DNA from 2 places in the Salinactinospora qingdaonensis genome. Region 1 is predicted to be linked to the other one. Evidence: riboswitches for the same ligand, from Rfam matches in the RefSeq annotation. Region 1 holds a riboswitch; the other holds the start of a gene.

Region 1 (5,626 bases):
CAGGTCCGGGGGCGGGGCCTGTCGCCCCGGACGCTTCGGCGTGTGATTTCCGTGTGGCAGTGACCGGGCAGAGCGACGACACCCTCCGAGGGCCCCTGTTGGGTGGCGCGGGCACGCGCTCGGGGGCGAGGGCTAGGTCGGGCGTTCCCACCGGCGGGCGTTGCGTCGGTGGGGGCGGCGAGGCCCGCGTCACGACTCGTGGAGAGCTCACCCCATCATCCTCCATGTCAAAGCTATGGCGGCGACGAGCAGCGGCGGCAGCGCGGCCACCGCCACCGAGGCGGCCCGCAGGGGCGTGGCGTCGACGAGCACCGTGAGGTCCCCGGTGTAGCCGCGGCCCGCTAGCCCCTGCTGCATCCGGCGTGCCCGGTCGAAGGAACGTACGAAGATCGCCGCGCCCAGCGATCCCACCGAGCGAATCCACGAGCGCCACGTCTCGTGGCCCAGCCGTCCCGCCTGTGCGGTGTGCACCCGGTGTGCGGTGTCCAAGATCACGAACAGCATCCGGTAGATGAGCGAGGTCACCTCCACCAACGCCGGCGGTAGCCCCAGCCGCACCAACCGCGGCAGCACCTCGGCCAGCGGTGTGGTGAAGGCGAACAGCAGTTGGCAGCTCAGCGCCGCTGCGGCGCGCCCGCTGATCTCGGCGGCCCGCTGCCAGCCCCCGGGAGCCCACGCCACCAGCCCCTCCGGGCCGCCGACGCTGACCAGCAGCGTAGCCGCACCGGTGAGGATGAACAGCAGCGGGGCTCGGGCCGAGCGGGCGAACGTGCGAGGCGCTACCCTCGCCGGCCCGAATGCCGCCACCAGCACCACGAGTGCGGTGATGGCGGCACCGGGCCAGGGGGGTAGTGCCAGCGCGCACACGGCCAGCCCGCCGCAGAAGGTCGCCTTGACGGCAGGGTGGAGCCGCCGCCAAGGGCTGCGGTAGGCGGCGGCGTCGATGCGCAGCACGGGTCAGGGCCGCTCGATGCTGGGCTCCTGGCCGGTGGGCGCCCCCTGTGGCGCGTCGGCGCTGTGTTCGCGGGCGAGGCGGTGGCGGGTGCGCACCACCCCGAAGTAGTAGCCGATGATGCCGGCGCCGATGGCGGCCTGTAGGGCGAAGACCCCCGACTCGATCTCGCCGGAGGGCAGTTCCAACACGGGGGAGAACCACGCCTCGTATCCGGGGTCGTTGGCCATGATGGCCTCTTCGCCTTGACCGTCGGCGCCGGTGAAGGGCTCGGCCATGTCCGAGCCCACGCCCAACGCCACCGGCAGAACCGCGATGAGGGCCACCGCCAGCAGAATCACCCAGGTCATCCAGGGGTGCGGGCCGCGCTCGCGGCCGGTCTTCGGGGCGGCCTCGTTCTGCTCACCCATGGCTCAGGCCCCCTTTCCCGCGGTCGCGGTGACCTCCGGCGCGCCACGGTGGCGCAGCACGCCCAACCGGAGCAGCTCGCTACGGCCCACCTGCATCAGCAGCCGGACGATGACGACGGTCACCAGGCCCTCGATAACGGCGATGGGGATCTGCGTGAGGGAGAAGATCGCGGCGAACTTGGCGAACGCGCCGGGGAAGCCGCTAGTGGGGTCGGGGAAGGCCAGCGCCAGTTGCAGGCTGGTCACCGAGTAGGTGCTCAGCGAGGCCAGCGTAGCGCCGAAGAAGACCGCAAGGCTCAGCGAACTCGTCTCTCCCATCGACGCGGTCGCCGACCGCGTCAACCGGTAGGCCCCGTAGCCGACCCACGGTCCGACCACGGCCATCGAGAACACGTTGGCTCCGAGTGTGGTCAGCCCGCCGTGAGCCAGCAGTAACGCCTGGAACAGCAGGGTGATCGTGCCTAACACCGCCATGATGGGGGGCCGGAACAGAATCGCGCCCAACCCCGTACCGGTGGGGTGGGCGCTGCTTCCCGTCACGGAGGGGATCTTCAGCGCCGACAGCACGAAGCAGAAGGCGCCGGCCGCGCCGAGTAGGAGTTTGCTGTCGGGATCGGCCCGCACGGTCCGGGTCAGTGAGTAGACGCCGTGGACGACGAAGGGAGCAGCGGCAACGGTCCAGGCAACCGCGTGCACCGGTGGTAAAAAGCCTTCTGCGATATGCATGGCGAGAAGACCAACCCTCCAACACCTCGTGGACGAATCGTCAAGCGCCGCGGCCGGTCTCCTGGCTTACGGGTCAAGCGCCGCGCACCGGCCTTCCCAAAGCGTCACCGCTTCAGTGGCCTGAGCTCTCCGGTGCGCGCCGACATACGACGCGCCCGGCGGTGGTTGGCTTCCCGATCACAGTGGCGAGGGCCACGCCGGAATCGCACCGGCTTCCCGATCACCGCGACCCAACGACAGTACGGGGGATGCGAATCGGTCGCAATGGTGCCCCCTCCCTGGTGAGCGGCCTTGATGGTCCGGATACCGTCGTGACGTGTCTCGAGAAGGCGGTGTCGCACCCGGTGCGAGCAGCGATTCCCGATAGGCTGAGTGGGGTTCGCTAACGATCCGGTCACACACGCTCACGCCGGTTGGGAGGAGTTCGTGAGAGAGGCAGAAGCGCCGGTCGCGGTCACCGCGACCTGCACGGCTTGTGGAGCATGCCTGCTCACCTGCCCTGAGCACGCCCTCCGGCCCACCGGTCGGCACGACCGCCCGCTGGACGTGCTCGTTACCCACTGCACCGGATGTCTCGAATGTGTTGAGGTATGTCCAGCCGACGCGATCATCGTGGCAAATGCCACGCTGGACCCACTATCGGTCACCGCGCCACACGCCGAGCACATGTCCGATTCCAGTGCCAGTGCCCGGCCGCAGCAACACCCACGATCCCGCCGGGGGGCATGTCCGTGAATCGCCAGGTCCATCCCATCGAAGCGGAGTCCTACTCGATCCTGCGTTCCCGGGTCGATCTGTCCCACATGCCGCCGTTCAGCCGGGCGGTGGCCGAGCGCGTGATCCACGCCAGCGCCGATCTGGACTACGCCACCGACCTCGTCATCGACGACGCTGCTGTGGCCGCGGCCGTCGAGGCCCTTGCCAACGGTGCCCCCATCATCACCGACGTCGCTATGGTGGCTTCCGGCATCACCGCCCGACGGACCCTGTGCCGCATCTCCGACCCCATCACCACCCGTCTCGCTCGCAGCGCCGGGATTACCCGCTCGGCCGCGGCGGTGCGGCTCGCCCACTCCGACGCCGGTCCCGGCGCGGTATGGGTGGTGGGGTGCGCCCCTACGGCGCTGGAGGAGATCATCGCCCGGCGGGTACGGCCCGCGCTTGTTATCGGCCTCCCGGTAGGGTTCGTCGGCGCGGCCGAATCCAAGGCGGCGCTCCGTGACAGCGGGCTGCCCCAGGTGAGCAACATCTCCGAGAAGGGTGGGTCCGCCGTCGCTGCCGCGGCCGTCAACGCCCTGCTGTACGGGCCAGACGGCACAGGTGTGACCAGCGACGCCGATGACACTTCGGCCGCTGGCGCCGTGGAGTGAGCCGCGCTCCCGGGCGCGCTTGGGCCGACGCGCAACGTCGCGCGCCGTCCCCATTTCGCCAATCCCCTCAGTTCCCACCGAAAGGACCTCGATGAAGCCCCCTCTGCTGCTGGTCGGGCACGGCACTCGCGACCCTAAGGGCGTGGCCGACTTCAACGATTTTGTTGGTCGGCTGCGGGGTCGGCTGGATGACCGCGACGTCTCAGGTGGATTCATCGAACTCTCGCCGCCACCCCTCACCGACGCGGTCGGTGACCTCTATCAGCGCGGACACCAGCGGGTCGTCGCTGTTCCGATGATGCTCGTGGCCGCCGGGCACGCCAAGGGCGACATCCCGGGCGCGCTCGCCCGAGAAAAGGAGCGCCACACCGGCTTCGACTACGCCTACGGGCGTCCGCTCGGTCCACACCCCACGCTGCTGCGCCTGCTGGCGGAGCGTATCGACGAGGTCCTGGGCACCACGCCCGAGAGTGACCACACCGCCGACGCGGCCACCTCGGAGACCGCCGTGCTGCTGGTCGGTCGGGGCTCCACCGACCCCGACGCCAACGCCGAGGTGTGCAAGGTGGCCAGGCTGCTCCAGGAGGGGCACGCTAAGCAGCGTGGCGTGGGTTTCGTCGAACCGGCGTTCATCTCGCTGGCATGGCCCAGCGTGCCCGAGGGCTTGGAGCGCATCCGCCGTCTCGGCGCCCGCCGGATCGTGGTCCTGCCGTACTTCCTGTTCTCCGGGGTGCTGCCGGACCGGGTCGTGGACCAGTCGCACGAGTTCGCCGCCCAGCACACCGATCTCGATGTGCGCTGCGCTCCCGTCATCGGTGACTGTGACGGCCTGGCCGACATGATCACCGAGCGCTATGACGAGGCGCTAGCCGGCGATATTCGCATGAACTGCGACACCTGCGTGTACCGCATCGCGTTGCCGGGCTTCGAGGACAAGGTGGGCATGGTCCAGACCCCGCACCACCACCCCGATGACCCCGCTCACGGCCACGGCCACGGCCACGGGCACGGGCACTGAACGAGGGGGCACTCTGTGCGCGGTCGCCCCGCCGCGGCCGGGAAACGCCCCCCGGCGGCGTTCGCGAAGGCTTCCGCGGTGCTGTGGTGTCCTCGTCGCCTCGCGGACACGGACGGTTCGCTCATAGCACGCGTGGCCGTGGCCACAGGCGATGCCCCGCTGCGACGGGCTCTCCCGCACCATCGTCGGCTCTGGCCAGCGGCGATCGGGCAGGTGCCGCAGCGCAGCGGGGTGTCCGCTATCGGCCGCGACGTCGGTCGTGGCCCCGCTTCCGGGCTCCCGCGCTTTCCCGTGTTCCGTCAAGCTGCCGATTGCGCAGCGATCGAGGGCACACGAGCCAACACCGCCGTTCCCACCGCCACCGGCCAGCCGCGTAACCCCCGCAAGAGCGAAAAGCACCCAAGAGGCGCGGCCGGCGAGCCCCCTGTCAAAAACAGCACCCAGCAACCCGGCATCGCGTGGTCACCTACCTCACGCGCTCGCGTGACCACCGCCCCACACGTGGGCTGCGGAGGGTGAACATGCAGCGCAGCAACCCCGGTGCCGGTGGGGATCGGTGACAAGAGGCGAGGCGAGTGAAACACAAGCGGACGTAACGGCGTAGAGTGCGTGCCTGGTATGAGAGTTTTGGCCGATACGTGCAATGAGTGGTGGAGGGAAACATGAGCGCGGGTGGCGTTCCCGGCGCTGACAACGCCCATGCACATGCGCTCCCGCCCGTGGATCTCCACTCGGCGATGGCCACAACCGGCGGTGACGTTGACCTGCGGCACCACGGCGACGCCGACACCGCTCCCGGGCTCGTCGACTTCGCGGTGAACGTGCGCCCAGGGACCCCACCGTCCTGGCTGGCCCAACGCATCGCCGCCTCTGTGGGTGACCTTGCCGCCTACCCTGACCCCGGCCCCGCCCGCCGGGCTGTGGCCCACCGCCATGGCCGCTCTGCGGACGAGGTCCTGCTCACAGCGGGTGCAGCCGAGGCGTTCGTGCTGCTCGCCCGTGTCCTGCGGCCCCGCCGGGCCGTGGTGGTCCACCCCCAATTCACCGAGCCCGAGGCGGCGCTGCGCGCAGCCGGCCACGAGGTCGACCGGGCGATCCTGCCCCCCGATTTCACCCTCGACCCCGACGCGGTTCCGCCCGAGGCTGATTT
Region 2 (5,626 bases), on a different contig from region 1:
AGCGCTTGCCGGGATCGGTGTCGCCCAGCAGTTCGGAGATGGTGACCATGGTGTAGCCCTGCTGGCTGAGCTGCTCCACGATCGATGGCACCGCGTCGATCGTGGTGGAGTGGATGTCGTGCATCAGGATGATCGCCCCGGGCTTGGCGCGGGAGACCGCGCGGTCGGCGACGATGCCGGCGTCGCGGTCGCGCCAGTCGTTGGTGTCGATGCTCCAGATGATCTGAGCCAGCCCCATGTCCTTGGTGACGCTGGCGACCGTGCCGTTGGTGGCGCCGTAGGGGGGTCGCATCAGTTCCATCGAGTAGCCGGTCTCGCGCCGTACCAGCGCGTTGACCGGGGCTAGTTCCCCACGGATCTGTGCGGTGCTCAGCGTCCTCAGGTCCGGGTGTTTCACGGTGTGGTTGGCCACCTCGTGGCCCTCGGCATACTCGCGGCGCACGATGCGCGCGTGCTCGCGTACCGGTCCGCCGGTGACGAAGAACGTGGCCTTCGCGTCGTACTCGGCCAGCGTGTCCAGCAGGTGGGGCGTGCCACCCCCCGGGCCGTCGTCGAAGGTGAGCGCCACGCACTTCGTGTCGGCGGCCGAGCAGTCGACCTCATCGTCGTTGACCGGCAGCACCCCGGGAACCGCGCCGTAGGTGGTGCCCGAAGGCGAGGGGCTGGCCGGGGGCTCGGAGGGCGTCGAGGAGCCGGCAGCGGACGGGGAGGCCGAGCCGGCGGAACTGTCCGATGGGCTGACCGAAGGGCTCGTGTCCGGAAGGGCGAAGTCGGCGGTGAGCACCTGCGCCTCCTCCTGAGCGCGCTTACCCAACTCCGAGAGCAGGGGAGCGACGTCCTCCGCGCTGATGACCGCGTGTACCCGCCCGGTGTCGACGGGAGCCACCTGGCCCTCGTCGAACTCCACGACGAGTTCCCCCCGCGGGTTGAAGCCGAGCGAGTCGTACAACCGCAGGATGGGGTAGATGCTGGCGGTGTCGACACCTTCCTGGTCCGCCAGTTCCTCCTTGACCAGCTTGTTCAACGTTTCGAGCTGTTTTTGGCCCGCGAGGAGTTCGGTCGCGAAGGCCGGCTGGCCCGATGTGGCGTCGTACCAGTAGGTGGAGTGGGCGGTACGCGGCCCGCGGGAGTCGGTTTCCTCCCGCGTCAGCCGTACCCCGACGATGTCCTCGCCGGTCACGGTGACCTCCCACGACATCGCGATCCGCTCGGCCCCCGGGTTGGCGTCGAGGAAGTCGCTCACCTCACGGTTGGTGCTGCGTTTGAGCTGGTCGGTCAGGGGGGCGGCGTTAGGGATCGCAGGGTAGGCCACATCGATCTGCGCCCCGCCCTTCTCCTCGGTGCGGGTCTTTTCCGCCAAGCCCGTCACCAGGCTGGGGTCGACCACCGTCATCTGGTCAGGGGCGCCGGTCGCCTCGATCTGTTCATCGGCGCTTTGCGTGGTTGAGGACTGCTGCGCGTCCTCGGGCTCGCTTGAGCACGCCGCCAAGACAACGACCGCTGCGGCGGTTGCGGCGAGTCGCATGGTGGGCCTGGGCCGAGGGGCTAGGGCGTGCCGGGCGACGCTTGTCAGCGCAGGGGTGAAAGATTCGCCAGCTTCGCTCAAGGGGCAGACAGTCCTTTGGGGGTCGGGGTGCGGCTGAACCATGTGGGGGTGTGACGGGATGGTGTCCCCGGCCAGGGCGCGTCGCGGCGGTGTGGCAGAGGAACACCGTGGTGAGACAGCTCTTTGCCGTCGCATGGCGCTTTCCTGGCCGCTGTCGCGCCGGCTCTGGGCAGACAGGCCCGACACGGCAGAGGCACGGGGCACGCACGGCGGAGATCGAGCCCCACCATGGATATGACCCGCGGATTATCATATTTGGTTCCGTCTTGGTGCCAGAAGTCTAGCGGGTCGCTACGACCGTGATCAGTGCCTCATCTCCGGATTTTTCGCATGTCAACGACTTTTTATGAGTTCCGCAGGGCCACTCTCGGGACGGAAGCCAACGTGTGCCTATACTCGGCAGCGCGGTTGGTTCACTCCCGGTGCTCGCGCCGTGAGTGTCGCAAGAGGGAACCCGGTGAGAATCCGGGACTGCCCCGCAGCGGTGTGTGGGAACGAACGCCATCACCCAGGCACTGGGCGCCACGACGGCGCTCGGGAAGCCGATGGCCAGTAGGAGGTATGACGTCGGCGTTGTGCCGTGCCCACGAGTCCGAAGACCTGCCACCGCCCGTGGGCGCGACGGCGCGCTCACGGTGTCCACGGCCTTCGAGGGATGGGCTGCGGCGACACTAGGCGGAACAGCAGCAGGCGCATCCGCTGTGCCCGATCGCAGGCCCCCTTTGTCGTGCCGGGACGGCCGTGCAGATCGACGAGGGAGAGATTGCGCCATGCAGATCCGCTCGATCACCCGTATGTGGGGTGACAAGCGATGACGACCACTGTTCTCGGATACCCCCGCATCGGCTCCGACCGGGAGCTCAAACGAGCCTGTGAATCCTACTGGAAGGGCGACATCCCGGCCGCAGAGCTGGACTCCGTGACGTCCTGGCTGCGCCGCACCACGTGGCAGACCCTGCGCGAGGCGGGCATCGACGCCATCCCGTCCAACACCTTCTCCAACTACGACCACGTACTCGACACGGCGGTACTGTTCGACCTCGTGCCGGCCCGGTTCGCCACCATCGGAGCCGCGGCCGACACCGACGACCGCGAAGCCGAGCTACGGCGCTACTTCGCCATGGCCCGCGGAGCCGACGCCGCGCCGCCGTTGGAGATGACCAAGTGGTTCGACACCAACTACCACTACCTCGTTCCCGAGCTCACGCCCCACACCCGGCCCCGGCTGGCCGGACGTAAGCCACTGTCGGAGTATGTGCAGGCCAAGGGGCTGGGCATCGAGACTCGCCCGGTGCTGGTGGGGCCGCTCACTTTGCTGATGCTGGCCAAGCCCGGAGCTGAGGCCCCCGAGGGCTGGCAGCCCTTGGAGCTGCTCGACGACCTCGTGGCCTGCTACGGCGAGCTGCTCGACCAGCTCGCCGCGGCCGGAGTGAGCTGGGTCCAGTTCGACGAGCCCATCCTGGTCACCGACGCCGGCCAGGCGGCCTTGCAGGAGTTGGAGCGCGCCTACAGCCGGCTCGGCGGCGCCACCCAGCGCCCCAGCATCGCGGTCATGACCTACTTCGGCACGGTCGGAGCCCAGGCCCTCGACATCTTCAAGCAGATGCCGATCGAGGGAGTGGGGCTGGACTTCACCACCCCCGAGACCCGCTCCGATCTGGTGCGCGTTTCCGGACTGGGCGGCAAGACCCTGTTCGCCGGTGTGGTCGACGGGCGCAACGTGTGGCGCGCCGACATCCCAGCCACCCTGGCCACCCTGTCCTCACTTCTGGGGCTGGCCGGCGAGGTCGTGGTGAGCACGTCGTGCTCGCTGCTCCACGTCCCCATCGATCTGGCGCGCGAGACCGAACTCGACCCCGTGCTGCGGGAGCGGCTGGCCTTCGCCCGGCAGAAGCTCGACGAGGTGGGGCTGCTGGGGCGCGCCATGGCCGGCGACGCTACGGCCGAGAACGAGCTGGAACGGGCGCGCGCCAGAGCGGCCCAGCCTACGCCGAAGTCCTTCATCGACAGCCGGGTGCGCGCCCGGCTGGAATCGCTTGGCGGCAAGGACGCGCGTCCCGACTACGCACAGCGCTCCAAAGAGGAGATCGCGAAGCTGCCACTGCTGCCCACGACCACGATCGGTTCCTTCCCGCAGACCTCAAAGGTGCGGTCGGCGCGGGCGGCGCATCGGGCGGGCCGCATCGACGACCAGGAGTACGAGCGTCGCATGCGCGCCGAGATCGATCGGGTCATCGCGTTGCAGGAGGACATCGGCCTCGATGTCCTCGTCCACGGTGAGCCCGAGCGCAACGACATGGTGCAGTACTTCGCCGAACGCCTTGACGGCTACGCCACGACCAAGCATGGCTGGGTGCAGTCCTATGGGTCGCGCTACGTCCGCCCCCCGATCCTCTACGGGGACGTTTCGCGGCCCTCGCCCATCACGGTGGGGTGGAGTACCTACGCTCAGTCGCGGACCGACAAGCCGGTCAAGGGCATGCTGACCGGCCCGGTGACCATGCTGGCCTGGTCGTTCGTCCGCGACGACCAGCCGTTGGGCGACACGGCCCGCCAAGTCGCTCTCGCTCTGCGCGACGAGGTCACCGACCTGGAGCGAGCCGGAATCCGCCACATCCAGGTCGACGAGGCTGCGCTGCGTGAGCTGCTGCCGCTACGGGAGAAAGAGCACAGCGACTACCTGGAGTGGGCGGTCGGCTCGTTCAGGATCGCCACCTCCGGGGTGGCCGACAGCACGGTGATCCACTCCCATATGTGCTACTCCGAATTCGGCCGGATCGTCAGCGCGATCGACTCCCTCGACGCCGACGTCACCAGTGTCGAGGCGGCGCGTTCCCACATGGAGCTCGTCGACGATCTCGCCGCTGCGGGGTATCGCCGCGGTATCGGCCCGGGGGTCTACGACATCCACTCGCCCCGCGTGCCCTCCGTGGCAGAGATCGAGACCTCCCTGCGCGCCGCTCTCAACGGCGTCGAGGCCGCGCGGCTGTGGGTGAACCCCGACTGCGGTCTGAAGACCCGCTCATATGCCGATATCGAGCCCGCACTGCGCAACATGGTCGAGGCCACCCGCCGGGTGCGCGCCGAACTGGGCGCTCGCTAAGGGGCCGCGTTACGGTCCCGGTTGCCGCACGCCATGTTGCGACAACCGAAGTGCCGGTTGCGGCCGCCTGACCGCAGCACAGCGGCTGTTGCCCCGGTGCCTTCGGGGGCCTCGTAGCGCCCGCTGTCGCGGGACAAGGGGAGACGCCCCTGAGGGCCGGGCTGTGCCCGACCGCGGTCGAACCCCCGCGCCGGCGGGTGCTGCGTGCCGATCGGCACGCAGCACCCGCCGCTTCTTGGTTTACTGGCGAAGGCAGCCGCCCGGGACACGCAGCGAAGGGGAGCGGTCGCGATGATCGAGGCCACCATTATCGATACACCTCTGGGGCCGTTGAGCCTCCTCGCACGGGAGGGCAGGTGCGTGGGCGCCGGCTTCTCCCGCGACCCCGGAGAGTTGTACCGGCACCTGCACCCCTCGTTGCGCGACCCCATGACCGACGTCACCGACCTGGGGTCGGTCACCGCGGCCGTCCACCGCTACTTCGCCGGCGATGTCGACGCCTTCGACGAGGTCGCGGTGCTCCAACCCTCCTCGCCGGCGCGGGAGCGCCTTTGGCAGGCCATGCGGTCGGTGCCCGCGGGAGCCACCATCTCCTATGGTCGGCTGGCCCAGGCCGCCGGGCTCACCACAGCGGGAGCCCGTGCCGCCGGCGGCGCCTGCGCCGCCAACCTTGTGGCGCCCATCGTGCCTTGCCACCGTGTCGTGGCCGCCGACGGAGGCCTGCACCACTACGGCTATGGAGTAGCGGCCAAGGAGTGGCTGTTGCGCCACGAGGGCAGCATGCTCTGACGACGCGCCGCGCACCCCCAGGCCCAGCCCGCTGCGGCGGGAGCGTGCGGTTTGCGGCCGGGAGGTGCGCTCAGTGCTCCACGCGCACCGGCTCCAAGGCCAACTCGCCGGGGTCGGCGCCCACGCGC

What was found. A riboswitch is a leader RNA that binds a small molecule or an ion and turns the genes downstream of it on or off. The one in region 1 is predicted to bind cobalamin.
Region 2: linked by a shared signal. The riboswitch ahead of metE (5-methyltetrahydropteroyltriglutamate--homocysteine S-methyltransferase) and the one ahead of ABD848_RS00990 (energy-coupling factor ABC transporter permease) in region 1 are both predicted to bind cobalamin.

The regions. Positions count from the first base shown of each region.
Region 1 is NZ_BAABDD010000001.1:232,213-237,838, reverse strand. It holds gene cbiQ (cobalt ECF transporter T component CbiQ) at 208-954, opposite strand; gene ABD848_RS00995 (energy-coupling factor ABC transporter substrate-binding protein) at 958-1,362, opposite strand; gene ABD848_RS00990 (energy-coupling factor ABC transporter permease) at 1,366-2,088, opposite strand; cobalamin riboswitch at 2,123-2,331, opposite strand; gene ABD848_RS00985 (4Fe-4S dicluster domain-containing protein) at 2,461-2,823, shown strand; gene ABD848_RS00980 (precorrin-8X methylmutase) at 2,814-3,458, shown strand; gene ABD848_RS00975 (sirohydrochlorin chelatase) at 3,550-4,476, shown strand; gene cobC (Rv2231c family pyridoxal phosphate-dependent protein CobC) at 5,214-5,626, shown strand, end outside.
Region 2 is NZ_BAABDD010000005.1:77,832-83,457, forward strand. It holds gene ABD848_RS07070 (polysaccharide deacetylase family protein) at 1-1,525, opposite strand, end outside; cobalamin riboswitch at 1,999-2,228, shown strand; gene metE (5-methyltetrahydropteroyltriglutamate--homocysteine S-methyltransferase) at 2,418-4,709, shown strand; gene ABD848_RS07080 (methylated-DNA--[protein]-cysteine S-methyltransferase) at 5,001-5,498, shown strand; gene ABD848_RS07085 (carbohydrate kinase family protein) at 5,569-5,626, opposite strand, start outside.